3 regions of the Paraburkholderia sp. WS6 genome follow, and region 1 is predicted to be linked to each of the others. Evidence: predicted binding sites of a transcription regulator. Region 1 holds the regulator's gene; each other region holds the start of a gene.
What was found. The regulator LexA, encoded in region 1, represses DNA repair genes until DNA is damaged. The targets are predictions, from matches to a motif close to ACTGTATNNNNATACAGT.
Positions count from the first base shown of each region.

Region 2: a site for LexA is predicted at 8,705-8,722, ahead of M0D64_RS17035 (VRR-NUC domain-containing protein). Genes of this name have one in related genera too.
Region 3: a site for LexA is predicted at 2,033-2,050, ahead of imuA (translesion DNA synthesis-associated protein ImuA). Genes of this name have one in related genera too.

Region 1 is NZ_JALQCK010000063.1:26,458-36,917, forward strand. It holds gene M0D64_RS41600 (DUF3597 domain-containing protein) at 133-534, shown strand; gene M0D64_RS41605 (asparaginase) at 694-1,737, opposite strand; gene M0D64_RS41610 (CysB family HTH-type transcriptional regulator) at 1,961-2,887, opposite strand; gene M0D64_RS41615 (sulfate/molybdate ABC transporter ATP-binding protein) at 2,983-4,041, opposite strand; gene cysW (sulfate ABC transporter permease subunit CysW) at 4,041-5,054, opposite strand; gene cysT (sulfate ABC transporter permease subunit CysT) at 5,051-5,959, opposite strand; gene M0D64_RS41630 (sulfate ABC transporter substrate-binding protein) at 6,112-7,161, opposite strand; gene lexA (transcriptional repressor LexA) at 7,477-8,127, shown strand; gene M0D64_RS41640 (hypothetical protein) at 8,186-8,530, shown strand; gene M0D64_RS41645 (DUF2939 domain-containing protein) at 8,694-9,335, shown strand; gene M0D64_RS41650 (universal stress protein) at 9,477-9,944, opposite strand; gene nodI (nodulation factor ABC transporter ATP-binding protein NodI) at 10,220-10,460, shown strand, end outside.
Region 2 is NZ_JALQCK010000012.1:157,060-167,519, reverse strand. It holds gene M0D64_RS17075 (aldo/keto reductase) at 1-873, shown strand, start outside; gene M0D64_RS17070 (carboxymuconolactone decarboxylase family protein) at 899-1,255, opposite strand; gene M0D64_RS17065 (AraC family transcriptional regulator) at 1,373-2,314, shown strand; gene M0D64_RS17060 (aromatic acid exporter family protein) at 2,311-2,880, opposite strand; gene M0D64_RS17055 (BON domain-containing protein) at 3,089-3,427, opposite strand; gene M0D64_RS17050 (RNA polymerase factor sigma-54) at 3,761-5,242, shown strand; gene M0D64_RS17045 (pyridoxal phosphate-dependent aminotransferase) at 5,379-6,566, shown strand; gene M0D64_RS17040 (S10 family peptidase) at 6,824-8,620, shown strand; gene M0D64_RS17035 (VRR-NUC domain-containing protein) at 8,738-10,460, shown strand, end outside.
Region 3 is NZ_JALQCK010000062.1:1,131-9,575, forward strand. It holds gene M0D64_RS41280 (DEAD/DEAH box helicase) at 1-1,645, opposite strand, end outside; gene imuA (translesion DNA synthesis-associated protein ImuA) at 2,062-2,778, shown strand; gene M0D64_RS41290 (DNA polymerase Y family protein) at 2,699-4,168, shown strand; gene M0D64_RS41295 (error-prone DNA polymerase) at 4,175-7,318, shown strand; gene M0D64_RS41300 (SOS response-associated peptidase family protein) at 7,365-8,324, shown strand.

The DNA.
Region 1 (10,460 bases):
TATCAGCGTTCACGTGTGGCTTGCCGATCATTGCAGCACATGTGCTCTGTTTCATTCGGCCGATTCGCAACCAGAGTTCAACCCGTGAGCGGAATGTGCTTGCGCCGGTAACCCCTCTGCAAAGGATTCAGCATGAGTATCTTTGGTGACATCGTAAACAAGCTCTTCGGCAAAGCGAAGCCCGACCAGCCTGCGCCTGCGGTTGAGCCGACACCGGATCCGGCAGCGGCACAAGCTGCCGCACCGGACGCTGCACCGGCACCGCCGCCGCTGACTGACGTCGACGTCGCTGTCGTCATGGACCAGTTCGTGAGTGAGAGCGGGCAAACGTTGAACTGGCGCACGTCGATCGTCGACACGCTGAAAGCGCTCGGCGTCGACAGCAGCCTCGAGCATCGCAAGCAACTCGCACAGGAACTGAAGTACAGCGGCGACACGAACGATTCGGCGAGCATGAACATCTGGCTGCACAAACAGGTGATGCAAGCGCTGGCGGCGAACGGCGGGAAGCTGCCTCCGGATCTGGCGGGCTAACTGCTTGCCGGCGTCGCCTGTTTCCGGCGACAGCGATAAACCTCAAGCTGAAACGACAACGCGGCGCTCGGGTCGATGACCTGGGCGCCGCGTTGTCATTCAAGCTTCATGTGCGGGACACAGTTCTGACTTTGAACCGGGCCGCCCGCGCTCAATCAATCAGTACGTATCGAAAGTCTTCTGCAACGCAACCGGCCCTGTGCCGCCCGCGGCCAATGCCAGCATCAGCAGCACGCGCGCCTTGTACGGATTCAGCGAACCTGCGCTGACGAAACCGAGTGCATCGTCGGCGGCCGCGCCGTTGCGCATCACATGCCCTGAACCCACGCGCGACGCACGCACCACCACGACGCCTTGCGAAGCGGCATCGGCCAGCGCCTGCTGCACCGAAGCGTGAATCGAGCCGTTACCCGTGCCCGCCACGACGATACCGCGCACACCAGCGGCGACCAATGCGTCCACAGCAATACGCGAGACGCCCGCGTAACTCGCGACGATCTCCACATGCGGCCACTTCGCGCCGATCACGAATTCGGTCGCGAGCGTATGCGGACGCACCGCGCTGCGCTGGAATTCGACGCGACCGTCCTGCACCCAGCCGAGCGCGCCGATATCCGGAGACTGGAAGGCATCGACCGCATACGTGCTCGTCTTGATCACGTCGCGTGCGCTGTGGATCTTGTTGTTGAACGCCACCAGCACGCCCTGCCCGCGCGAACCCACGTGCGCCGCGACCGTCACGGCGTTCAGCAGATTCAGCGGACCATCGGCGGACAGCGCCGACGCCGGGCGCATGGCGGCGGTCAGCACGACCGGCTTATCCGACTTGATCGTCAGATGCAGCAGATAGGCGGTTTCTTCGAGCGTATCGGTGCCATGTGTGACCACCACGCCGTCGACGTCATCGTCGGCGAGCAGCGTGTTGATGCGTTGTGCGAGCGTGGTCCACAGCGACATTTCCATGTCTTTACTGTCGACGCTGGCAATCTGCTCGGGCGCGATGCGCGCCACCGTGGACAAGGCCGGCACCACGGCCAGCAACTGCTCGACGCCGACCACACCGGCCTGATAGCCCGATGTGTTGGTCGCGTCCGCGGCCGCGCCGGCGATCGTGCCGCCGGTCGCCAGCACGGCGATGCGTGGCAGCAGCGGCGTGGCGCCTTCGTCTGAAGGCGTGGTGGAGGAAGAAGTCAAAGTGTTCATGGCGGCGATTGTAAGCGATGCGCCACGCGCCGCCATGCGTGAAAAAACGGATACCCGTTCGTTTCGGAGCTGGATGAGGCCGGCGCGCTCTTTGCGCCACGAGTTTGCGCAGCCCTTACATCAAGGCCAGCCGCAACCCGCATGAAGTTCGCACTGGCGGCGCCATGAATTCACGCGGCGCCGTTCGTGCCCTGCGCCGAACCGTGACGATCCGGCGCATCCCTCAAACCGCTTCGCGCAACTGTGCGGCGATTTCCGCTTCATTCAACTGCGGCGCGAACATTTCGATCAGCCGGTACGCATACGCGCGCAGGAACGCGCCCTTGCGCAAGCCAACCCGCGTCGTGCTCGCTTCGAACAGATGCTGCGTATCCAGCGCGACCAGTTCCGTGTCGCGCTTCGGATCGTAGGCCATCGCGGCAACCACGCCGATACCCATGCCGAGTTCGACGTAAGTCTTGATCACGTCGGCATCGATGGCGGTCAACACGACGTCGGGCAACGCACCCGCTTTCGCGAACGCCTGGTCGATGTGCGAGCGGCCCGTGAAGTCCTGGTCGTACGTGACGATCGGGAATTCGGCAATCTCGTCGAGCGTCAGATTCTCGCGGCCAACCAGCGGATGCCCCTTCGGCACCACCACGACGTGATGCCACGAATAGCACGGGAACGTGACGATATCGGGAAAGCGGTCGAGCGCTTCCGTCGAAATGCCGATGTCCGCTTCGCCGTTGATGATCATCTGCGCAATCTGTTGCGGGCTGCCCTGGCGCAACGCCAGATGCACCTTCGGGAACACCTCGGTAAATTGCCGAATCACCTTCGGCAGCGCGTAACGCGCCTGCGTGTGAGTCGTCGCCACGACGAGGTGGCCGCTGTCCTGATCGGCATACTGACGCGCGACGCGGCGCAGATTCTCCGCATCGAGCAACATCCGCTCGATCAACTGATGCACCGCCTTGCCCGGCTCGGTGAGGCCCGTCAGACGCTTGCCGCGCCGGATGAAAATATCGACGCCGAGTTCGTCTTCCAGATCCTTGATCTGCTTCGATACGCCCGACTGCGACGTGTACAACACGTTCGCCACCTCAGTCAGATTCATGTTCTGACGCACGGCCTCGCGCACAAAGCGCAATTGCTGAAAGTTCATCTGTATGTCTCCGGTTGAGCCAGAGTTGAGTTATTAGAGTTTGATTGAAACGCCGAGTGTTGTTGCGCTGCCTGTGTTGCTGCTCGTGGCGCCGCCTATTGCGCCGGAAATACGCGCAGCGCGCGCGGCACAGCCGTCACGCCGTCGCCGATCGACAGTTGCAGATCGCGCCACGATTCGCGATCGAGTTCAGCCTCGAGCACATTGCCTTCGCGGCCCGCCAGTTCCACACGCACCGAGCCGCCGAGCGTCACCACGCGCCGCACGTCGACCACAATGCCTTCGCGATGGCCGGATGCTTGCGGATACAACTGCAGATCGTGCGGACGTACATAGGCGAACGCCGGTCCGCTGAAACCGGCCGTGATCGCGACCGGCAACGCCGCGCCGTCGACCACGAAGCCGCTCGCATCCACGTTGCCATGCAGACGGTTCGCCGCGCCGAGAAACTCGTAGACGAACGAGGTTTGCGGATGGTCGTACACGTCCTGCGGACTGCCCACCTGCTCCACATGCCCACGATTCAACACGACAATACGGTCTGCCACTTCAAGCGCTTCTTCCTGATCGTGCGTGACAAAGATCGTCGAGATATGCAGATCGTCATGCAAACGACGCAGCCAGCTACGCAATTCCTTGCGCACCTTCGCATCAAGCGCGCCAAACGGCTCGTCGAGCAGCAGGACCTTCGGTTCGACAGCGAGCGCACGCGCCAACGCAATCCGCTGGCGCTGACCACCCGACAATTCCGACGGGTAACGTTGCGCGAGCCAGTCGAGTTGCACGAGCTTCAGCAGTTCATGCACCTTCTCGCGAATCACCGCTTCCGAAGGCCGCTCCTTGCGGGGTTTCACACGCAAGCCGAACGCCACGTTCTCGAACACCGTCATATGACGGAACAGCGCGTAATGCTGGAACACGAAGCCGACTTCACGCTCGCGCGCGCCGACCGTCGCCACGTCCTGGCCTTGCAGCACGACCTGGCCGGCATCCGCGTATTCGAGGCCCGCAATCACACGCAGCAAGGTGGTCTTGCCACAACCCGACGGCCCGAGCAGCGCAACCAGCTCGCCCGGCGGAAAATCGAGCGAAACGTTGTCGAGCGCGACGAAATCGCCGAAGCGCTTTTGCAGGTTACGAACGGTGATACCCATTACAGCTCTCCTTGCTTGAGCGCGTGTTGATGCGGTGCATGCGTTGCATTGACGGATTGTGACGCGGACGGCGGCGTGACCGGCCCTGCATACGCCGGCACATCACGCGCAGCCGACAGTTCCGCCGACATATGGCGCTCGGCGAGCAGCTTCAGGCCGAGCGTTACGAGTGCGAGCAAGGCCAGCACCGACGCCACGGCAAACGCCGCCGAGAAGTTGTATTCGTTATAGAGAATTTCGACGTGCAGCGGCATCGTGTCGGTCTGGCCGCGAATGTGGCCGGACACCACCGACACCGCGCCGAACTCACCCATCGCCCGCGCGTTACACAGGATCACGCCGTACAGCAGACCCCATTTCACGTTCGGCAGCGTGACGCGCCGAAAGATCTGCCAGCCCGATGCGCCGAGTACATGCGCGGCCTCTTCTTCGTCGTTGCCTTGCGCCTGCATCAGCGGAATCAATTCACGCGCGACGAACGGGAATGTGACGAAGATCGTCGCCAGCACGATGCCCGGCACCGCGAAGATGATCTGCACGTTATGGTCCTGCAGCCACGGGCCGAACCAGCCCTGCGCGCCGAACATCAGCACGTAGATCAAACCGGAGATCACCGGCGAAACCGAGAACGGCAGATCGATCAACGTGGTCAGCAATGCCTTGCCACGGAACTCGAACTTGGCGATACACCATGACGCCGCGAGGCCGAACACAAGATTCAGCGGCACAGCGATCGCGGCCGTGATCACGGTGAGCTTGATGGCCGACAACGCATCCGGATCGGCCAGCGATTCCAGATAGAAGCCGATGCCCTTGCTCAAGGCCTGATAGAACACGGCGACGAGCGGCACGACGAGAAACAACGCGAGAAACAGCAACGCGATGCCCGTCAGAATCCAGCGCACGACGGGTGGTTCGGTAACCGGATCGGGCCGGCGTGCGATATTGAGCGGCGCGCGCGGCGCCACGGCAACAGTCGTGGCATCCGCGCTATTCAGGGAGTTGCGGCTCATTGCACACCTCCGCCGACACCGACACCGATCGCCGCCACACTCGCTGCGGCAGGCGCCGGGCCCGCGCCGCCACGTCCCGTCCGGCGCTGCAGATACCACTGCAGCGTATTGATCAACAACAGCATCAGGAACGACACCACCAGCATTACGACCGCAATCGCGGTGGCGCCGGCGTAATCGTATTGTTCGAGCTTGGTAATGATCAGCAGCGACGTGATTTCCGATTTCATCGGCACGTTACCGGCGATGAAAATCACCGAGCCGTATTCGCCGAGCGCCCGCGCGAACGCCAGCGCGAAACCCGTGAGCAAGGCCGGGAACACCGCAGGCAGCACCACGCGCCGAAACGTCAGCCAACGCGACGCGCCGAGGCACGCAGCCGCCTCTTCCTGTTCGCGCTCGAACTCTTCGAGCACCGGCTGCACGGTTCGTACGACGAACGGCAAACCGATAAAGGTCAGCGCGATCAGCACGCCGGCCGGCGTGAAAGCGATCTTGATGCCGAGCGGCTCGAGAAACTGTCCGATCCAGCCGTTGCCCGCATACACCGCCGCAAGCGATATACCGGCCACAGAGGTCGGCAAAGCAAACGGCAGATCGACCACCGCGTCGACGATACGCTTGAACGGGAAGGTATAACGCACCAGCACCCACGCAACCAGAAAGCCAAACACCGCGTTGATCAGCGCGCCACCGAGCGCAGAGAAAAACGTCAGGCGATACGACGCGAGCACGCGCGGCGAGCTCACCGCGCGCACGAACTGAGGCCAGTCGAGCGTCGCGGTCTTGAGAAAGGTCGCCGCAAGTGGAATCAGCACCACGAGGCTCAGATAAGCCACCGTGATGCCGAGTGTCAGGCCAAAACCGGGCAAGGCGCTCGGTTTTCGGAAGGTCAACGTCGTCATGCTCAGTACTCTTTCAGGGTTGAGGCCGGCGGCTCTTTTTTCGGCCGCCTGGCTGGCCAAAAAGCGCGCCTCGCCGGCACGCTTTCTGGCGAAGTGTGACTACGCGTTCAACTGCGGCGTCTAACTGCGCATCTCGTCTGGCTGACTACCCGTTACTGCGGCGAGTAGATCGAATCGAACACGCCGCCGTCGGCAAAGTGGGTCTTCTGCGCGTTCGCCCAGCCGCCGAACGAATCGTCCACCGTGTACAACTTCAGCTTCGGAAATTTCGAGGTCAGCTCGGCCGGCACCTTGTTCGAACGCGGACGGTAGAAGTTCTTCGCCGCGATTTCCTGACCTTCCTCGCTGTACAGGAAGTTCAGATACGCTTCCGCCACTTTGCGCGTGCCGTGCTTGTCGACCACCTTGTCCACCACCGCAACCGGCGGTTCAGCCAGAATGCTCACCGACGGCACCACGATTTCAAACTTGTCCGGACCGAACTCCTTCAGCGACAGGAACGCTTCGTTTTCCCACGCAATCAGCACGTCGCCGATACCGCGTTGCACGAAGCTGGTGGTCGCGCCACGCGCGCCCGAATCCAGCACGCCGGCATTCTTATAGAGCTTGCCGACGAACTCCTTCGCCTTCTGGTCGTTGCCACCCGGCTGATGTTCAGCATAGGCCCACGCGGCCAGGTAGTTCCAGCGCGCGCCACCCGAGGTCTTCGGATTCGGCGTGACGATCGACACACCCGGCTTGATCAGATCGTCCCAATCCTTGATGTGCTTCGGGTTGCCCTTGCGCACCAGAAACACGATCGTCGACGTGTACGGCGAGGCGTTGTCCGGCAAACGCTTTTGCCAGCCCTTGTCGAGCAAACCTTTGTTAGCCAGCGCGTCGATGTCATAGGCAAGCGCCAGCGTCACGACGTCCGCCTGCAAACCGTCCAGCACCGAGCGGGCTTGCGCACCCGAGCCGCCGTGCGACTGCTTGAAGGTGATCGTCTCGCCCGTTTTCGCCTTCCATTCCTTGCCGAATGCCTGGTTGACATCCTGGTACAGCTCGCGGGTCGGGTCGTACGACACGTTCAGCAGCGTCGTGTCGGCTGCATGTGCCTGCGCCGTGACGCCGACCGCGGCGATCGTACCGACTGCGCCGAATGCGAGCGCCGCGATAAGTTTTCTGGTCTTGCCTGCCAGCCCCGTGCCTTGATGGTTCATGCCAACTTTCTCCGCGTTGTGGTCCGCTGAAACAGCGTGTGGTGTTGTTCTACGTCGCGGTCACGTGCACATGAGCGCCAACTCGAAGGGCAGTCTATCGAAGAGCTTTCATCATTAAAAATAATGTTTCTTCATTCTTTAATACGCAAAAGTGGTAATGACGGCCGGATAAGGCGTTGCGGCACGAAAACGGGTGTTGAAGCGTCCATTTACGACGCTGGAACGCCACCCCAGGACACGAACTTAAAGTAAAGCTTGAATTGCGCGGAATACTGTATAAAAATACAGGCACCTGTTCATACATACAGTGGCGCCATGACCAAACTCACCGCACGACAGCAGCAGGTTTTCGATCTGATCCGCCGGGCCATCGAACGCACCGGCTTTCCGCCCACCCGCGCGGAGATCGCCGCCGAGCTGGGTTTCAGCTCGGCCAACTCGGCAGAAGAACATCTGCGCGCCCTCGCCCGCAAGGGCGTGATCGAACTGGCGGCCGGCGCATCGCGTGGTATTCGCCTGCTGGGCGGATCGGAAGATTCGCCGTACCAGTTCACGCTGCCGCACGCCAGCATCATGCAACTGTCGTTGCCGCTGATCGGCCGGGTTGCCGCGGGTAGCCCGATCCTCGCGCAGGAACATATCTCGCAGCACTATGCGTGCGACCCGGCGCTGTTCTCGAGCAAGCCGGACTACCTGCTGAAGGTGCGTGGGCTGTCCATGCGCGACGCGGGCATCTTCGACGGCGACCTGCTCGCGGTGCAGAAGAAAAGCGAAGCTAAAGATGGCCAGATCATCATCGCGCGGCTTGGCGACGATGTGACGGTCAAGCGCCTGAAGCGCCGGCCGAACGGCATCGAGCTGATCGCCGAGAACCCCGATTACGACAACATCTTCGTTGAAACCGGCAGCGCGGAGTTTGCGCTCGAGGGCATCGCCGTCGGGCTGATCCGCCCGGGCGAGTTCTAACTGCCCACGTGTTAGCCAACCCAAAGCTGCCCCAACGTTGAATCGCCTGGAGAGACTCATGGAACGCCTTGCCCGCCTGCTGCCTTTTCGCCAGTTTGGTCGTTTGCGTCATCTGCGCAAGCTGGTGCCGTGTTCGCTGATCGAGGCGTCCTCCGCCAGTACTCCATCGCTGTTTGATGCACCCGTCGGCGTACCGGGCTTGCCGTCCTCGTTGCCGGCTTTTGCTCGCGTGTCGTTGAACTCGGGGCTGAATACGGCTGAACCCGCGCGCCGCGCACCGGTGCGCGTGTATCACGGGCCGTCGCGGCTGATCATGGTCGGCACGGTAGACGCGGTGTGCCGCATGATCGATCGTTGCATCGCAGATGAGGCCAACGTGCACGGCGCGGTGTTCGAGTCATAAACCGCACTGCGCGTGCACCGCATTCCATTGCGGCTTTACTACGCGCGAAACCCGGCGTACGGTCGTTCACCCGCCCGCGCCTTTTCGGATATCGCATCGCCTGGGATCGTTTTTGCGTGGCCGCGGTCCACGTTAGATCACACCTGATGGAGAGTCCCACTCAATGGCAGTTTCAACACGCACGAAACGCAATGCCGCCCGGCCACTGATCGTCACCTTGATTGTGATTGTGGTGATTGCCGCGTTGGGGTTCAGTTACGCGTCGCCTTACATGGCGCTGAATAAGCTCAAACGCGCAGCGGATGCGCGTGATGCGCAAACCGTCAATGAATACGTCGACTTTCCCGCGTTGCGCGAGAGCCTGAAGCAGCAAGTCACCGGCTTGTTGACGCGTCGGCTCGACGTGCAAGGCAACGGCAATCCGTTCGCGGCGATTGGCGCGATGATCGGCGTGGCCTTGATCGGCCCGCTGGTCGACGCTTATGCAACACCCGACGGCGTCGCGGCATTGCTGAACGGCATGCCACCGCGCGGCAACCCGGGCGAGCGCCCTCCTGTTCCGGCTGGCACCGACAATCCGCCGGCCGCAACGGCTCCTGCACAGGAACCAGCGCACCCTGCTACAGGTAACAACGGGAACAGCACCACGCCACCCCAACCGCCGCAAACCACGGCGGGCTATCGCGGCCTTAACGAGTTCGTCGTCAGCTATCAGCATGGCGCTGGTGACGCGCGTTACTCGGCGATTTTGCGGCGCGAAGGTTTGTTCACATGGAAGCTGGCGGCGGTCAATCTGAACGAGTGATCGCCCGGCGCTCGTTATCGACTTGAGCGTATGAGCGAATCACGGTTTGGCCGAAGCGATCGCCGCGAACGCGGCGACCGTTCGGCCACGTGGCTCATTCAACTCATTCAATCCAGTCCACGCGCTTCGCCCCGCCGTGCGTCAGGCCGCCGCCGCTTGCTGCTGCTCCTGCGCGGAAGAGCACGCCACCAGAATGCTGCATGAGACCCGATCGAGCAGCGGGGTATTGCCCGCGCCCATCCACCATCGTGATAGCCCGGTGCGGCAACGATGGCCGACCACCACGAGGTCGACATGCAATTCGTTAGCAAGATTGGCGATCTCGTCGATCGGATGGCCAAACGCAAAATGTCCTTGCGCGGTCACGCCGCGTTCGGTGAGCCAGTCCACCCCTTCCTGCAGGATGTCGCGGGCTGTTTTTTCGAAGCTGCCGCAGGCCACATCAGTCAGCAGGCCCGCGCTTTGCGCAATGCTCGAGCGCATGTCAACCACTGATAGTAGGTGCGTTTCCGCCTTCAGATCCAACGCCAGGTCGGCGCCGCAACGTAACGCTTTGCGGCCTTCGCGCGAGCCGTCGTAGCACAGCAGGATTTTCTGGTAGCTCGCCATGATTTTTCTCCCATCCGCGAGGAACGCGGTCTGAATGAATCATGGTGCGCCGCAATTCAGGTTGCAAGGGATGGAAAACGCTAAGTGCGCCCTAAACCGGTGCGCGCTGGATTTGTGGCGGGTTTGGGCTGGGTTTGAGTCACCCACGAGCCTTTGCCGCAGCGCAAGAAACGCCGTCCGGCGCATCCAGTGACGATCAACACCTCACTACCGATGCCATAGAATGAGCGGCCTTACCGGCCATTTGCGTCTTTTCGCGGAGCCTCGATCGATCCATGTCTGAAGCCGCCATTGAATTCCACCAGGTTAAAAAAAGCTACGGCGAAAAGACGGTCGTCGACGGACTGTCGTTTCATGTCAACGCCGGCGAATGTTTCGGCCTGCTCGGCCCGAACGGCGCAGGCAAGACCACCACGTTGCGCATGCTGCTCGGCATCGCCGCACCGGATGCCGGCACGATCCGCCTGTGCGGCGAGCCGATTCCCGGCCGCGCGCGCGTGGCCCGGGCGCGTGTCG
Region 2 (10,460 bases), on a different contig from region 1:
GACGTCTATGCCGATGGCCTGTCCGAACAGATCACGGGTCAGGCGTTGAAGAACCTGAAAGTGCCGCGCGACAAGGTTGTGGTCGCAACCAAAGTATTCGGCCAGACGGCAGCGTTTCCGAACGCGCGCGGGGCCTCGCGTTATCACATCATCGACGGGATCAAGGCGAGCCTGAAGCGCCTGCAACTCGACCACGTCGACCTGTATCAGATCCACGGTTTCGATCCGGCCACACCGATCGAAGAAACCGTGCGCGCGCTCGATACGCTGGTTCAGCATGGCCATGTGCGCTATGTCGGGGTGTCGAACTGGGCCGCGTGGCAGATCGTGAAGGCGCTGGGCATTGCGGAGCGCCTCGGCCTCGCGCGCTTTGAATCGCTCCAGGCGTATTACACGCTGGCGGGCCGCGACCTCGAACGCGAACTCGTGCCGATGCTGCACAGCGAAGGGCTTGGATTGATGGTGTGGAGTCCGCTCGCGGGCGGCTTGCTGAGCGGCAAATATGGGCGCGATCAGCAGGGCGAAGCGGGCAGCCGTCGCACGACCTTCGATTTTCCCCCGGTCAATCGCGAGCGCGCCTATGACTGTGTCGACGTGATGCGCGATATCGCGGAGACGAAGAAAGTGTCGGTGGCGCAGATCGCGCTTGCGTGGCTGCTGCATCAACGCGTGGTGAGCTCGGTGATCGTCGGGGCGAAGAAAGTCGAGCAACTCGACGACAACATTGCCGCCACCGGCGTCGCGTTGACCGCCGACGAGCTTGCAAAGCTCGATCAGGTCAGCACGCTGCCGGCTGAGTACCCGGGCTGGATGCTGGAACGCCAGGGCGAAGTGCGCCGCAAGCAGCTTGAAGAGGCGCGTCATTCGGCGTAACGGCGCGTAGTGGGCGCCGCTTCCCTCAATCTGCCGGCTTGCTATCCGCCTGATAAGCGGCGACGGCGTCCATCGTGCGTGCCGAGTACACCATGGTGGCGCCCGCGTTCATGGCGACCGCCACGCCGAGCGCTTCAGCGATCTCTTCACGTGTCGCGCCGTGTTTCAACGCTTCGGCGGTGTGCACGGTGATACAGCCGTCGCATCGCAAGCTCACGGCCACCGCAAGCGAAATCAGCTCGCGCGTCTTCGCACCGAGAAGGTCGGCCTTCTGGCCCGCGCTCGACATCGTTTGATAGGCCTTCACCGTATCCGGCGACAGTTTGGCGATCTCGCCGATGCGGCCGAACAGTTCCTTGCGGTAATCGATCCAGTTCAACATGACAGTGCTCCTTTGTTTGCCACGCCCCGGCGGGTGCCGGTGTCGTTAGGCAAAGTATTGCGCTGTGCCGCGATATCCTGAATACTCGATTCGCTCAACTTTTAGCGCGACCGTCTCATGGATACGCTCAGCCGACTGATCGACCTCGCCCGGCCGCAAGCCAGCCTCGATCTGCGTTGCCTGCTCACGGGCGGCTTCGACATCGATCACGCGCCGATGGAGGCGGGCATTGCACCGTTTCATCTGGTGCTGGATGGAGCGTGCGTCGTCGAGACTGCGGGTGGCGCGCAGGTTGCGCTGCACGCGGGGGACTTCATGCTGTTCCCGCGTGGCGCCGCGCATCGGGTGCGCGATATCGGGCGAGCGGCTGCCACCGCGCCGCTGACGTTGAGTCATGACGGCATGCTGCCGTTGCGCCGCAATGACGAGCACGAGGGCGGCGCCGATCTCGATCTTCTATGCGGCCGGTTCGTCTACGCGCCCGGTTCCTCGGCGTTGCTGCTCAACGCGCTGCCGGATCCATTTCACGTGTCGCTCGGCGGCGTGCAAACGCTCGGCGCGCTGCAGACGGTGATTGCGTTGATGCGAACCGAAGCCGAACAACGTCAGCCCGGCGCGCTCGCGATCGTCACCGCATTGAGCCACGCGCTCTTCGCGATGGCTTTGCGCGTGCATGGCGAACAGAATGCATCGAGCGCAGGCGTGCTGGCGCTGCTGGCCGATGCGCGTCTGGGTGCGTCGGTACAGGGCATGCTGGACGCCCCCGAACGGGCGTGGACGATTGCCGAGCTCGGTGAACGCGCGGCGATGTCCCGCGCAACTTACGCGCGCCATTTCAACGAGCGTGCGGGTATGACGGTGATGGATTTCCTCACGCAGATTCGTATGACGATCGCGTGCGATCTGCTGCTACGCACGCAGCGCAGCGCCGCGGAGATCGGTGAGGCAGTGGGGTATCAATCGGAAGCCGCCTTCGGCAAGGCGTTTCAGCAGAGCGTCGGCGCGACGCCGGGGCGTTACCGGCGTCAACCGCAAGAGAACGATCAGAAATCCGGCTAGGCTTTGTCGGTTCTGCCGTACCAGTGCTTCTCTATCCTCGACATGATCAAGGTCACCAGCAGTGCGCAGACCGTGCCCAACGTGACTTCGCCGAGGCGCAGCAAGGCCTTGTCCCACGGCGAACCGACGCCCGGCACCAGCAGCATGATGGTCGCCGTAATGCCGCCCAGACGCGCGGCGCTGCCCACGTTCACGACCCAGCAAATCACGATTGCCGCGGCAACGGTGGCGGCGTAAGCGGCGAGATAGCCACCGCCGAGGGTTGCGCCGATGAGCCCGCAAACGGCTCCGACCATCGCGCCGATGAACTGATCGCGCGACAGATTGCGGGTGTCGATATAACTGTGCTGGCTGACCGCAATCGCCGTAATCGCGGCCCAGAAAGCTTGCTCCGTATGCAGCCAACGGCCGATCACGAAAGCAAGGCTGCCGCCGGCCACCGCCTGCGCGGCCATCACACTGCCTTCGGCCAGCCGGTCGCCCAGCGGCAGCGCCTTGAGAAAAGCAAACAGCGAATTGGCGGCGTTCGTCCGCGCTTCACGTCTTGATTCGTCGGGAGCGGTCATTGGATGGGGAGGAGCTTGTCGCAGCACGACGGATTCGTATTCTAGCGAGGTCGACGGCGGGGCGTCGTGTCGAGCAACTGTACGATCGCGGCACCGCCGCGTAGTCCGGGCGCATGCCTGCCGGCCGCGCGTATTTTTCAGCGCGATTCCGGCGTGCTGGTTTCCTAAAACGGGACAGCGGCGAAGATACCGCGCTTAGTCCGCTACGTTATTCCGCTACGACTTTCAGATGGTTCCTCACGCTCGAGACGCCATCGATGCCTTTCACGACTTCTCCTGCTGCGGCCTTGTCGTCAGCCGACGGCACCGAGCCCGTGAGCCACACCACCCCCTTGCGGGTCTTCACATGGATGTGGGTCGATTTGACGTTCTTCGCGCTGAGCAGTTCGGCCTTGGCCTTGGTGGTGATGGTGCCGTCGTCGACGTGCTGGCCGATGGTTTCGGATGCGGCCGACGGGGCCGAGCCGCTGGTTTGCGCCGTAGCGTTCAGTGCGAATGCGACGCAAGCGATGCTGCCTGCGGTCTTCAGAAATTGAATGGTCTTCATGGTTTCTCCTTCGGGTGTTGATAAATAGTGTTAACCCGCAAGCTGTGTGCCTGGTACACCGCACGAATGCCCGAGGTCGGGAGAAGCCGTTGCTGCGCATGCGTTTAGGCTGAGGAATAGAGGGGCGGCCACGTGTGGCGTGCTGTCCAATGGTCCGTAAGGCCCGCGACCGGAAATTGCCGGGTTCTTGTAAAAAGGGCGCTCGCCCACTGCGCAATCGGCGGGCCTGAAAAGGCAAAACTCAGAAAAAACAGGGTGTTGGGCGAGCTGGTATGACAGTTGCTGTAATGAGGTGAGATACCTTTTCTCAGCTATTAACGGGACCTCACTACAATGCCGTCAATTGAACTACGCGCAAGGCAGTCCCTCGCACTCACGCCGCGTCTGCAGCAATCGGTGCGCCTGTTGCAGTTGTCGTCTCTGGAGTTCCAGCAGGAGTTGCGCACCGCACTCGACACCAATCCCTTCCTCGAGTACGACTCGACAGACACGGAAGACGTCGCGCTTGCCACCACAGCGCCAGGCGATGATGCCGGCGCGACACCCGCCACGGACACGGTCGCCGCGGCCGAACCCGAATCGTCACCGGTTGACAACAGCAGCGGCGACACGATGGAAAGCGCAGGGCAGGACGACATACCCGGCGACTTTTCGGGCGACTACAGCAGCCGCAGTTCGACGCGCCAGAACGGTGACTCCGACAGTAGCGATCCTGCGGAATGGGCGCGCTCCCAACCGACCTTGCGCGAGCAGTTGCACGACTCGCTGCGTCTGTATCGACTCGACGACCGTGATCGTGCGGTGGCCCGCTTCATCATCGAGGCGCTCGACGACGATGGCTATCTGCGTCAGGAACTCTCCGAGCTCGCCGATAGCGTCGACCTCGAACCCGAACTGACGGAAGAAGAATTGCTGGTGGCGCTGCGCCTCGTGCAATCGCTCGATCGTCCCGGTCTCGGCGCGCGCTCGCTGTCCGAGTGTCTGTCGCTGCAGGTCAACGCCTTGCCCGCCGACACGCCGGGACGCGATGTGGCGCGGCAAATCGTCGACCATCATCTGGAACGTCTCGCGCGCCGCGAACAGGCTGAACTGCAAAAGCAGATCGGCTGCAGCGCCGAGGAACTGCGGGTGGCCTGCGCGCTGGTGCGCAAGCTCGATCCGAAGCCGGGCAACAACTACGGCCGTACCGAAGACAACTACGTGGTGCCGGACGTGATCGTGCGTCAGGTGCGCAACAAATGGGCGGTGACGATCAACCCGGCCGTGCAGCCGCGCGCCCGCATCCATCGCATGTACGCCGAACTGTTCGCGCAGTCGGCCGGTGCAAGCCGCTCGCCGCTCGCGCAGCAATTGCAGGAAGCGCGCTGGTTGATCCGCAATGCGCAGCAGCGCTTCGATACGATTCAACGCGTGGCCGAATGCATCGTCGCGCATCAACGAGCCTTCTTCCAGTACGGTGAAATCGCGCTCAGGCCGATGGTGCTGCGCGATGTGGCCGAGGAGCTCGGTCTGCACGAGTCCACCATCTCGCGTGCGACCGGCAACAAATATATGGCCACGCCGCGCGGCATTTTCGAGTTCAAGCACTTCTTCCCGCGTGAACTCGGCACGGAAAGCGGCGGCACCTGTTCGGCCGCGGCCGTCCGTGCGCTGCTCAAGGAAATGATCGCCGCGGAGAACACGCACGATCCGCTGTCGGATGTGACACTCGCCAGGATGCTCGCGGATCAGGGCGTGCTGGTGGCGCGGCGCACCGTGGCGAAATATCGTCACTTGATGAAAGTGCCGCCGGCGGAATTGCGCCGCCAGGTTTAAACGCATTGCCCTTTGGGGCCAGGGCTTCAGCGAAGCGCCACACGAGACTCAGTACTCGCGTGGCGCTTTTTCGTATCTGGACGTTTCGCACGCGCCCCATTACATTGGCGGCTCAAGTCGAAACGGGGTGTGTTCCATGAAGTATTCGAATCTGGTTGAGCGTTTGCAGGGCAGGCGTACGTCGGCGTGGGAAATCCATCGTGTCGCTCAACAGGCGCTCGCCAATGGCGAAGACGTGATCGTGCTGAGCGTCGGCGACCCCGACTTTGCGACCCCCGCGCCGATCGTCGGGCGCGCCATTGAAGCATTGCGTGGCGGCGATACGCATTACAGCGCCGTGTCCGGGCGTGAGCCGGTGCGCGCGGCGATTGCCGAAGACCATGCGCGCACCACCGGTTGCGCCGTGAGCGCGGCCAACGTGATCCTGACGGCGGGGGCGCAGAACGGCGTGTTCGCGACTTCGCTGTGTCTGCTGGAAGCGGGTGACGAAGTGATCGTCCCCGAGCCGATGTACCTCACATACGAAGCCTGCGTGCGCGCCGCGGGCGCCACGCTCGTGCCGGTGCCGGTCGATCCGGCTCGGGCGTTTCACCTCGACTGCGACGCGCTCGAAGCGGCCGTCACGCCGCGCACCCAGGCCATTTTCTTCGCGACCCCCTGTAACCCGACCGGCGTGGTGATGCCGCGCGCCGATCTGGAACGCATCGCGCAGATCGCGTGCGAGCACGATCTGTGGGTGCTCTCCGATGAGGTCTATGCGGATCTCACGTTCGAGCGCGAGCACGTGAGCATCGCCGCATTGCCGGGCATGGCGGAACGCACGGTGACGCTCGGCAGTCTTTCGAAATCGCATGCAATGGCGGGTTGGCGTGTGGGCTGGGCGATCGGGCCTGCCACGCTGATCGAGCATATGGGGCGGCTCGCGCTGGCGATGTTGTATGGCTTGCCCGGCTTCATCCAGCAGGCTGCATTGACGGCCCTGCAGAACAAGGCGCCGATCGTCGCCGAGATGCGCGAGATTTACCGGCGTCGCCGCGACGTCGTGTTCGAGCGCTTGCACCGCGTGCCGGGCCTGCGTTGCCTGTTGCCCGAAGCCGGCATGTTCATGATGGTCGACGTCAGCGGCACGGGCCTCGATACGGTCGATTTCACCTGGCAACTGTTTCGCGCACAAGGCGTGTCGCTGCTTGACGCCAGCGCCTTCGGCGAGACCGCGAATGGCTTCGTGCGGCTGGGTTTCGTGGTCGACGAGGCAAGCCTGATCGACGCGTGCGAACGGATTGCTGCGTTCGTCGGCGGATTGCCGGTGCGTATGAAGGCGTAGGCTGTGAACAGGGAAAGCCGCCCAAGCCGCGAACGTCAGACGAAGTCCTCGTGGCGCCGCGATAGCGGAGCGGCTTTCTTAAGTATTTCGTATTACTTTCGTTTTCCCCAAGGAAACGATGCGGCTTGGGAGGGACGCGCGTTAGAGCCCGTTTTCGATTGACGGCTTCGATGCTTGCGTCAAGAATCAGTCGCCTGATTCGTCTTAAGCTGGACAATCGGGACATCGACGCCTATCGACTCGCAGCCGGATACCCCATGGCCATTCGCTTCTACCTCTCGTTGCGCCGATCACTGATGGCAGGATCCATGGCGGCCGCGCTGGTGGCGATGGCGCTGGTTCTTGCCATCGTCGCCACGTTCAGTCAGATGTGCGCGGCGGCCGAACTGGACGACTCAGCCACTGCGGCAGCCGACACGGAATCAGCCACCGCGCCGGCTAGCTCGGTAAGCGTGCCCGGCGCGCCTGGCGCTCAGGCAGAGACTGCCGGCCAGACCGTCGATGCGAACGGCCAGCCAGTCAAGGAGCCGCGCGCAAATCCATCTCGTACCGGCCATCCGCCACGGGTTTCCGCGGCCGCTCAGAACGATACGCAGGACAACCCGCCGCACGCTGTCAAACCCGAGACCTCGCCGATCCCTGTACCGCCGGAAAGCGCTGCCGTGACGCAGCATTCGATCCGGCTCGGCGGCCGCAAGATCGACTACACCGCGACGGCGGGCAACCTGCTGCTGCGTGACAAAACCGGGCAGGCCAATGCGAGCGTCTTCTATACCGCCTACACCGTCGCGACCAAGGCGCCCTCGACACGTCCCGTCACGTTCCTTTTCAACGGCGGACCGGGTGCGGGCAGCGTGTTCCTGCTGATCGGCTCGTTCGGACCGAAGCGGGTGCGCACGGCGAGTCCCGCGAGCACGCCGCCCGCGCCGTATGTGCTGGACGACAACCCCGATAGCCTGCTCGATACCACCGATCTGGTCTTTATCGATGCCGTCGGCGCAGGCCTGTCGAGGGTTGTCGGCCATGGCACGGGGAAGGACTTCTGGGGTGTCGACAAGGACCTTGACGCGTTCTCGCAATTCATCGACCGCTATCTGACGGTGAACCAGCGCTGGAATTCGCCGAAGTACCTGCTCGGCGAATCGTATGGCACCGCGCGCGCCGCGATGCTCGCGTATCAACTGGGGCAAAACAATATCGCGTTGAATGGCGTGATCCTGATGTCGTCGGTGCTCGATTCCTCGGCGTTTTCACCCGGCTTCGATTTCAAGAGCGAGAGCTACTTGCCGAGCTTCGCGGCCATCGCGTGGTACCACGACAAGATCGTGCCAAAGCCGGCCAGTCTGCCGGCCTTCCTCGACGAGGCCCGCGCGTTCGCCCGCGGGCCTTATGCGCAAGCGCTCGCGCAGGGCGACGCGTTGCCCGACGCGCAGCGCGACGAAATCGCCGCACGCGTCGCGCAGTTCACCGGGCTCGACGTCGATTACGTGAAGCGAAGCCGCCTGCGTCTCTATCCCTCGCGTTTTCGCAATCAATTGCTGCGCGATCAATCGCGCAGCATTGGCCGTTTCGATGCACGCTTTAAAGGACTCGAGTACGACGGCGTGTCCGAGCGTCCCGATTACGACGCATCGGTGAGCAGTGTGGCGAGCGCTTTCGACGCCGCGCTTCATCAGCATTTTGCGGAGGACCTGCACTTCACGCCTGCCGACCGCTATCGCGTCTTCAACGACGACGCGTTGACGCAGTGGGACTGGAAACACCGTGAGTGGTGGGGGGAACACTTGTCCGTGCCGTATGCGGCGGGCGATCTCGCCGAAGCGATGCGGCAGAATCCGCACCTGCGCGTGATGTCGCTGAACGGCTATTTCGACCTCGCCACGCCGTTCTATGCGACCGAGTACGCGCTCGCGCATCTGGGCATCGATGCGCCGCTGCGCGCCAACGTGCGCATCGCCTACTACCCAACCGGGCACATGATCTATCTCGACGATGCCGCGTTGCATGCGCTCAAGCGGGACCTGGCGAGCTTCTACGCGGCGGGCGCGGGCTAGGCTGGCACGTGGGTGGCGGCACCGCAAGGAGTCTAGCCCCTTGCCGCATTGTCAGCCGTCTCTCCCACGGATTTTGATATCATCACTGTATAAACATACAGGTTTCATGAAAACCCCGTGGCGACAGATGCTCCGTCAGACCTCCGTTCTGATGTCCCCTATTACCTGCTGAACTTCGAGCGTGCGCTGGCGTGGCTCGCCGAGCGTTACGACGATCTGCTGGACGCGCACGAACACGGCTTCCTGCGCGATTTCGCCGCCTTGCCGCAGCCCTCGCGCGCGTTGCTGGTTCGCATGCTGATGCGCAAGGGCACGTTGTTCCGCTCCAGCCGTCTTTCTTACGACGAGATTGGTTGTCCTTTGCAGGCGGTTGCGCCCCTGGCAGTGCTGGGTTGGGTCGACACTGAACCGGGCCTGACGCTCGACGATCTGTTCGCGCTCACCACGCGCCCGGAGTTGCTGCTGATCTTTGCGGACGCCATCGCGTTGATTCCTGGCGCGAAAGGCTTGCGCAAACCCGATCTGCTGGAAACGCTGCGGCCGTTTTACGAAGGCGAAGGCGAGGGCGAGGGCGAATGTGACGGACGAGGCACCGCCGCGCATCCGTTGTCCACATGGCACGGCCAGACCACCGACCGCGTCTTCCACGTCGCCATCGCGCCCCTTTGCGAGCGTCTGCGCCTGATGTTCTTCGGCAATTTGCAGCAGGACTGGTCGGAGTTCGTGCTTGCCGATCTCGGCGTGTTCCAGTACGAGAAGGTTGCATTCGCGCCGTCGTCGCGCGCATTCCAGCAACGCGCGGACGTCGACGTCTATCTTGCGTTACATGCGTGCCGCGAAGCGCTCGAATGGCTGCCCACGGGTGACGCGGAGTCAGAGGCGATCGACGAACTCGTCGCCGCAATTGCCGCCATCGAAACCTCGAATCCCTGGCTCGAAACGCGTCGCGCGAAACTGCTGTTTCGTATCGGCCAACATTGCGAGCGTCAGCAGAACTGGGCCGCCGCGCTCGCGGTCTATGAGCGTTGCGCATGGCCCGGCGCGCGCCATCGGCGCTTGCGTGTGCTGGAACGCAGCGAGCGATTCGACGAAGCCTTCGCCCTCGCTTCGCAAGCCGCGGCCAAACCTGAAAGCGAAGAGGAGGCGCAGCGCGTCGAGCGCATGTTGCCGCGTTTGCAGCGCAAGCGCGGCGAGCGGGTGGCGCGTGTGCCTGCCGCCCGGCCGGTCGAGCGCAGCACACTGGTGCTGCCGAGGCCGGACGCGTCGCAACCGGTCGAATACGTTGCACGCGACCATTTGACTTGCGACGCGGCGCCGGTTCATTACGTCGAAAACGCGCTGATCAACTCGCTGTTTGGCTTGCTGTGCTGGGAACCGGTGTTCGCGGCGCTGCCCGGCGCGTTTTTCCATCCATTCCGGCGCGGGCCGGCCGATCTGCATGCGCCGGATTTTCATGCGCGCCGCGCCGCGCAATTCGCCGCGTGTCTTGCGCAACTCGACAGCAGTGCCTATCGCGAGACGATTCTGCGGCATCTGCAAAGCAAGGCGGGTCTGCAATCGCCGTTCGTATTCTGGGGCTTGCTGACGCCGGAACTGGTCGAATTGGCGCTCGACTGCCTGCCTGCCGCGCATCTGAAACTATGGTTCGAGCGTTTGCTGCGTGATATCCGCGGCAACCGCTCGGGCCTGCCGGACCTGATTCGGTTCTGGCCGGCCGAGCGCCGTTATGAGTTGATCGAAGTAAAGGGGCCCGGCGACCGCTTGCAGGACAACCAGATCCGCTGGCTCGCGTACTGCGCGCAGCACGGCATGCCGGTGCGCGTGCTCGACGTGCGATGGG
Region 3 (8,445 bases), on a different contig from region 1:
GAACCATTTCCTCAGCTTTGCTGTCGTCGAGGCCGAGGAGCTTCAAACGTTCGCGGAGATCGGCCACGATCTGCGTGTCCTCGACTGACGTGAAATCTTCCTCCCACAAAGAATCGACAATTTCTCCATGCACCACGACCTGATCGCCGGCACGGAGCCGCGCGGCACCGTCGAGCACCCCTTGAGGCACTTCCGGTTCGTCGCCCCCAATGACCTTGTCCCAAAAGGCTTGGTCATCGTTCTCGAACTGCTTGAATTCCTTCAGGCGTTCGTCCAGATTCATCCCCAGATGGGTGACTATATGGCCGACATTGTCGGGATGGCTCGGATCGTTCTGCACAACGACCCGCATGATGCGCCCGACAAATTGGATGTATGGAGCCAACGACCGGAACGGGCGGAAAATCGCTGCAACGCTCAACTTGGGGTGATCGAATCCCTCGCCCAGCATCTGCACCTGGATGATGCAATCGAGCGACCCGTTGCGTAGAGCCGCAAGAATGGCGGCCTGCTCATCCTCCGTCTGCTTGCTATGGATAACGTCAGCGTTGAAGCCGCGCTCTTGATATAGCGAACGGATTTCTCGCGCGTGGTTAATGGAGCATGCAACAGCGATGAGTTGGTGCTGCGTCCCGCTTTGCCGAAGCTCCTCAAGCTTCTGCAGACTGCTATCGACGATGTGTTTGTTGCAAAGCCTGGCGAGCGCCACGCCGCGGCTGAACCATTCTTCCTCCTTGAGCTTCAGCACTTCTTCCAAGGTGTACGTTCGGCCGCCGGCATCCGAAAAACCGAGCTCAATGGTCGAGGGAGCGACGTAGCTTGCCTTTAGGCGCTTGATATAGCCTTTCAGAGTAGCGTTTCGGAACGGATACCGAAACACCAGTTCGCCATCGAGTTCCTGGCGATCGCTTCTAAATGGGGTCGCCGTGAGCAGGATGACCTTTGCGTTTGGAAAGCGCTCTATGACTTTCTGCCAACTAGCCGCCGCACTGTGGTGCGCTTCGTCCACGATGATCATGTCGAAAAAGTCATCGGGAAATTGAGTCAACCACTTATCAACGTTGGTTGCGAGCTGATGGACATTCGTGATGACGATGTGGGACTTTGTCGCGATCGAAATGTTGCCGCTATCAAGCGTGCAGGCCATCGGCCCAGACAACATCTGGTCAGCGCTCAACACGCCCGCTTTCCGCCAAAAGCATTTCTGGCGGTTGGTGACGTCCATCGCTTCGTAAAGCCCGTCCTTGATGGTGAGATTGGGCGCGATAACAATGACTCTGCCTGCGGAGAGTCCAAATGGCAGCAGAGACGCTAGGCCGGTCTTGCCGCATCCGACTGGAATTTGAAGGATCGCCTTATTCTTTCCGGCCCGGAAGAACTCATAGGTGCGCAAATAGCCCTCGCGTTGCGGGTCGCGGAGGTGGTCGTTTCCGTCGATTGTGAAATCAGCGTCAAGGAAGAACGACTGCAGGGGCCGAGCGGTGCGCACCCACTGATCGAGCCCGATTTTCTCAAAGATCCATTTCTTGCCGATCTTCCGCGCCGGGATGCGGCCCTCGCGCGCCATCGCATACAGCGCGGTCTTACCCATTCCCAAGTAGGTCGCAGTCTCTTCAAGAGAGAGCCATCCGTCGTATTCTGTCATGTCAGTCACCATTTGATTCATAACGATAGTAAACGACAGATAGAAAGGCAAGAAAAATCAGTATCGGCTGCTATCCTGTGTCTGCTTGGGAATGCTTTTAAGGAAACGTCGATGCGAGCGGCACTTGCTGAGGCGCTCCAAAGTGCGCCTCGCGGTGGCAGTTCGGGCAAGTGACGATTGCATTTTCCACACTGTCATCTAGGAACAGCTACTCCTGCCGTACTCGCGTCATCGTGAGTTCGGATAAGAGGCACACGAGTCCGCCATGGATGGCGTGCTGGCTGGGCAGGCCCTCGACCGGGTCGCCGACGGGGCGACGAAAAGCCCCCGTCCGCAGCCTCCTGACTTCCCCTTTTACATTTTCGCGGGATAAGCGCTACACTAGACACTGTATATCCATACAGTGCTATTGCCCCATGAGCGCTCTGCCGCGTCACCCCGAAGACATCCACCCCGCCTTGTGGCGCGCGTCGCAGCTGGCCGCCGGCTTCGACCGGGTGGTGTCGTGCGGTCACACTGCGCTGGCCGCCGAACTGGCGGGCGGCGGCTGGCCCGCCGGTGCGCTTACAGAGCTGCTCGTGCCGCAGCCGGGCTGCGGTGAACTGCGTCTGCTGCAGCCAGCACTGGCGACCGTCGGATCCCGCCCGTTGCTCCTGCTGCAGCCGCCGCATCGGCTACAACCCGCCGGACTGGCGTGGCTGGGCGTTCCCGCAGGACAGGCCTGCGTGTTGCGCGCACCACGCACGGCTGATGCGCTGTGGGCCGCCGAGCAGATCCTGCGTGCCGGTACCTGCGGCGCCCTGCTCTTCTGGCAGGCCGAAGTGCGGCAGGAAGCGCTCCGGCGCCTGCATCTGGCCGCGCAGGCTTCGGACACCCTGCTGTTCCTGTTTCGCCCGCTCGCGGCCGCCCAGGCGACGTCGCCGGCGCCGCTGCGGCTTGCGCTGCGCGCGACGAAAGGCGGCATTGAAGTGACGTTCGTCAAGCGCCGCGGACCACAGCGCGACGAACCCGTTTTTGTTCCTCTCGTACCTTCACCTGCCCTGTTGAGCCGATATGCAACTCTGGATCGGCGTACATCTGCCGCACCTCGCCCTCGAGTCGTTTCTCCCGCGCTGGTCGACGCCACGCAATGAGGCCGGGTTTGTCGTGCTGGAGAAGGACCGCGTTGTCGCGCTCGACCGCGCGGCGCATTCCGCCGGGATCGTGGCCGGCATGCGCCGCGGTGGCGTGCTGACGCTCGCGCCCGACGCGGTTATCCGGGAGCGTGATCTCACCCGTGAAGCAGAGCTTGTTCGCGGCGTGGCGTTCGCCCTGCTGCAGTTCACCCCCCACGTGGTGCTGGCTGAAGAAGCCGTCGTACTTGCCGACGTATCGGCGAGCCTGCGGCTCTTTGGCGGTATTCGCCCGCTGCGCCGACTTGCGCGCGAAACGGTGATCGCGTTCGGCGTAACGGCAACGCTTGCTGTTGCGCCAACAGGGCAGGCCGCGTGGCTCTTCGCCCGGTCCTCGGGTGGCATTGCCCTCACGTTGCGATCCGTCGACCGCGCACTGCATCGCGTGCCGTTACCTGCCGTGCCGCCAGCGCGCCCCTACGCCGAATGGTTCGACGGCCTGGGATGCGAAACGGTGGATGACGTCCGGCGCCTGCCCCGCGCAGGCCTCAAGAAACGCTGCGGCACGGCGCTGCTGGATGCGCTCGATCGCGCGACGGGCGCGGCACCGGAAGTGTATGAATGGCTCGAGATGCCTCCCGCCTTCAGTGCGCGGCTCGAACTGCCCGACCGGATCGAGCACGCAGAGGCCGTGCTGTTCGCGGCGCGGCGCCTGATCCTGCAGATGACCGGCTGGCTGTCGGCCCGACAGCATGCAATCGCGCGGCTTGTGCTTGAGCTCGAGCACGAGCGCGGCCGCGCGGCGGTGCCGCCGACAGCAATCGAAGTTGCCCTTGCGGAACCGACGTCGCGCGAGGACCACCTCGTGCGTCTTCTGAAAGAACGGCTGGGCCGCGTCGAACTGGCCGCGCCGGTCATCGCCGTTCGTCTCGACGCGAAGGACGTGCGCGAAGCGGACGCACCCAGCGAATCGCTGTTTCCTGAGCCTGGCGGGTCGCCACAGGATCATGCGCGCCTGATGGAACTGCTCGTCGCCCGGCTCGGCGCCCAGAATGTCACTCGGGCGGCGCCCGTCGCCGACCACCGCCCCGAGGTCGCCGCGCGCTGGATACCCATCGGTGAGACCGTCAGGTCCCTGCCGCCATCGTCCAGCCTTCCGCGGCCGACGTGGCTGCTCGACAGTCCCGTGCAGCTCATCATGCGCGGCCACCGTCCGTTCTACGGCACCCCGCTGCGTATGGTGTCGCCGGCCGAACGTATCGAGGGCGGCTGGCAGGACGGACACCTGGTGACGCGGGATTACTTTGTCGCCGAATCCGGCGATGCGGTGCACTACTGGGTGTTCCGTGAACGCACGGGCGCGCGCGACGATCGCGAGCCGCGCTGGTTCCTGCACGGCCTGTTCGGGTGATCGTCCATGGCGCCGACCTACGGCGCACTGCCCGACTATGCGGAGCTTCAGTGCGCGTCCAACTTCTCCTTTCTGCACGGCGCATCCCACGCCGAAGATCTCGCTGCACGTGCAGCGCAACTGGGCTATGCCGCACTGGCCATCACGGATGAATGCTCGCTGGCCGGCGTTGTGCGTGCCCACGTCGAGGCGAAGAAGGCCGGTCTGCCGTTCATCGTCGGGTCACACTTCCATCTGACCAACGCCGACGGCACGCCTGCCCTGTCATTCACCGCGCTGGCGATGACACGCGAAGGCTACGGCAACCTGTCCGAGCTGATCACGCTCGGCCGCATGCGCGCACACAAAGGCAGCTACCGGATTGCCCCCCTGGATCTCGCGCACCCCGAGAAGCCCTTCGGGCACCTGCGGGGACTGCCGGACTGCATCGCGATCCTGTCACCGGACTACCCGGCCGACGAAGAGAGGCTGGATACGCAGATCGAGTGGTTCGCCCAGACCTTCGGCGATCGCGCGTGGGTTGCACTGACATTGCACGCGCGTGCAATGGATGACATCCACCGAGGTACCGTCGAACACGTCGCTGCGCGCCACGGCATTCCCGTTGCGGCGACCGGCGCACCTGTCATGCATGTGCGCTCGCGCAAACCGCTGCAGGATGTCCTCACTGCGATCCGGATTGGCAAACCGGTCGCCGAGTGCGGCTATGATCTCGCGCCCAACGCAGAGCAGCATCTGCGATCACGCCTGCGACTCGCCAACCTGTACCCGCAGCGCATGCTTGAGGAGACGCTGCGGATCGCGCACCTGTGCACGTTTTCGCTCGACGAGCTGCGCTATGAGTATCCCGACGAGCTGGTGCCGGTCGGCCATACGCCGACAAGCTACCTGCGGCAGGAAACCTACATTGGCGCGCATCGCCGCTGGCCGGAAGGCGTCCCCCATCAGGTGCAACTGCAGATCGAACACGAACTCGCGCTGATCGGGGATCTGCGCTACGAGCCGTACTTTCTGACGGTCTACGACATCGTCCGGTTCGCGCGCAGCGAGGGCATCCTTTGCCAGGGGCGCGGGTCGGCGGCCAACTCGGCCGTGTGCTTCGCCCTGGGTGTGACCGAAGTGGATCCCGCGCGCTCCACGATGCTGTTCGAGCGGTTCATCTCGAAAGAGCGCGGCGAGCCGCCTGATATCGATGTGGACTTCGAGCATCAGCGCCGCGAGGAAGTCGTGCAGTACATCTATCGCAAGTACGGGCGCGATCGCGCAGCATTGACGGCTGCGGTGACAACTTACCGCCCGCGCAGCGCGCTGCGCGAATCGGGCAAGGCGCTCGGTGTGGATCCGGCGATCGTTGTTCGCGTCGCGAAGGCCCATCAGTGGTTCGATTCGAGCGGCGATCTGCTGAACCGTTTCGCCGAAGCCGGGCTCGATCCCGCGTCGCCGCTGATCGTGCAGTGGGCGACATTCGCCGCACTGCTGGTGGGTTTTCCGCGACATCTATCGCAGCACAGCGGCGGCTTCGTGATCAGCCGCGGCAAGCTGTCGAGGCTGGTGCCGATCGAGAACGCTGCGATGGCCGACCGCTCGATCATCCAGTGGGACAAGGACGATATCGAGGCGCTTGGCCTGCTGAAGATCGACGTGCTCGCACTCGGCATGCTGTCAGCCATCCGCCGCGCCCTCGACATCATTTCAGAAAAGCGCGGCGAGCCGTTCGAGCTGCAGGACATTCCTGCCGAAGATCCCGACACCTACGGGATGATCTGTCGCGCCGATACCGTTGGCGTATTCCAGATCGAGTCGCGCGCGCAGATGAGCATGCTGCCCCGCCTGCAGCCGCGCAGCTTCTACGATCTCGTGATCGAGGTGGCAATCGTGCGCCCGGGCCCGGTGCAAGGCGGCATGGTGCATCCCTACCTGCGCCGGCGGCAGGGACTGGAGCCCGTCACCTATCCGAGCCCGCAGATGGAGCAGGCGCTTTCGCGCACGCTCGGCGTGCCGATCTTTCAGGAACAGGTGATGCAGGTCGCGATGCTCGCGGCCGGATTCACCGCCGGCGAGGCCGACCAGCTGCGGCGCGCGATGGCCGCATGGCGCCGCAAGGGTGGACTCGACGCCTACTACGATCGCATCGTGAACGGGATGCTCGAGCGCGGCTACGACCGCGAGTTTGCCGAAGCCATCTTTGCGCAGATCCAGGGGTTCGGCGAGTACGGCTTTCCGGAAAGTCACGCGGCAAGCTTCGCGCTGCTGGTCTACGCGAGTGCATGGCTGAAGCAGCATGAACCGGTCGCGTTTCTCGTCGCAATGCTCAACAGCCAGCCGATGGGTTTCTATTCGCCGTCACAGCTCGTGCAGGATGCCAGGCGCCATGGTGTGAAAGTGCTGCCCGTCGACGTGACGCTCAGCAACTGGGATTCGACGGTCAAGGGCGACTCGACGCGCGCGCCGGTGCGCCTCGGCATGTCGCTGGTGCGCGGCCTGAAGGAAGAAGCCGCCGCGCGCATCGAGCTCGCGCGCGCGGTCCGATCGTTCGCCGACGTATCAGACCTCGCGCGACGCGCGCAGCTCGATCGCAAGGATCTGCAGGCGCTCGCGGCGGCCGACGCACTTCGCCCGCTCGCCGGCGACCGGCGCGCGGCACTCTGGCAGGCGGTGGCTGCGGTACCCGACCGGGATCTGCTGCGCGGGGCCACCAATGACGACGCGACGCCGGTCCTCGCGCCGATGACAGAAGGCCAGCAGATCGTCAGTGATTACCGGACCCTGGGCCTGACGCTCGGCCGGCACCCGCTGGAACTGCTGCGCCCTCGCCTGCTCGCCCAGCGATGGCTGCCGGCGTCGACACTGGCGGGCTTCCGGAACGGACAGCTCGCGCGTGCCTGCGGCATCGTGACGGTCCGGCAACGCCCCGGCACGGCGAAGGGGGTGATGTTCATCACCCTGGAAGATGAGACCGGGCAGGTCAACGTCATCATCTGGCCGTCCCTGCTGGAAAAGCAGCGGCGCGAAGCGCTCGGCGCGTCACTTCTTGCCGTGTACGGCGTCTGGCAGCGCGAGGGTGAGGTTCGTCATCTCGTCGCGCACCGGCTGGTTGACGCGTCCCATCTGCTCGGCTCGCTCATCACGTCGACGCGAAACTTCCATTAGGAACCGGCGTACCATATTGACGCCCAATCCTTCAAGGAGAGTGACCATGTGCTATTCAGCCCAGATCCAGGCGGACTACCGCAAGTACGTCCGGATGTTTGGCGCACACATGAGCATTCGCGAGTTCGCACAGCTGTACTGGGAACGCGCCGAGGGCAGCAACATCAAGATTCCAAAGGCGATGGACGCCGCGTTCTCAGTGCCCCAGACCGACGAGGAACGTCGGATCAGGGAGGCGATCGACCGGTTCAACGGCGATCAGGCAACCAGGCTGGAGCAGGAACTGTTCAAGCAGCGCGCGCGACTCGCCGACGCGGAACGCACACTTCAGGGCAAGACGACGAAGGCGGCCACCGAAAGCAAACGGATCGCAACCAGCAAGATCGAGTCGGCGCTGCGCGGGCTCGACGATCTCCGTCGCACCGAACTGAAAGACCGCGACTCGCGAATTTTCCCCGGTAACTATGCTCCGGTGATGGTCATGGAAGACGGCAAGCGCGTCATCAAGCCGATGCGATATCACTGTCGCCCGGCTGGCAAGCCTGCGTTCTACGACAAGAAATATCCCGGACTCTACAATGCCAGGCTTGACAACCTCGAAGGCTTCTGGAAGGGCGTCTTTGGGTATTCGCACGGACTTATCGTCGCGAATGCGTTCTATGAAAACGTGAAACGACATCGCCTTGAAGGGCGCGAGCTCGCTGAAGGCGAACTGGAGGAAAACGTGGTCCTGGAGTTCAAGCCACTGCCCGCTCAGGACATGCTCGTCGCCTGCCTGTGGTCACACTGGCAGGCCCCTGGCGAGCCGGACCTTCTGTCGTTCGCAGCCATCACCGATGAGCCGCCGCCGGAGATTGCCGCCGCGGGTCATGATCGTTGCATCATTCCCATCAAGCCGGAGCATATCGACGCGTGGCTCAATCCGGATCCACGCGATCTTGCGGCGCAGTACGCGATCCTCGACGACCGTCATCGCCCCTACTACGAACATCGAATGGCAGCTTGAGCTGGTCGGATCGTGACGACACTAAACTTGCGCATCGCTTGCTGCCAGTCGGGCGTTACCGGCACCCCGTCCAGAAGGTCTAACGGTCTACGATTTTGCCCGCCCACTTCACACGCGATCG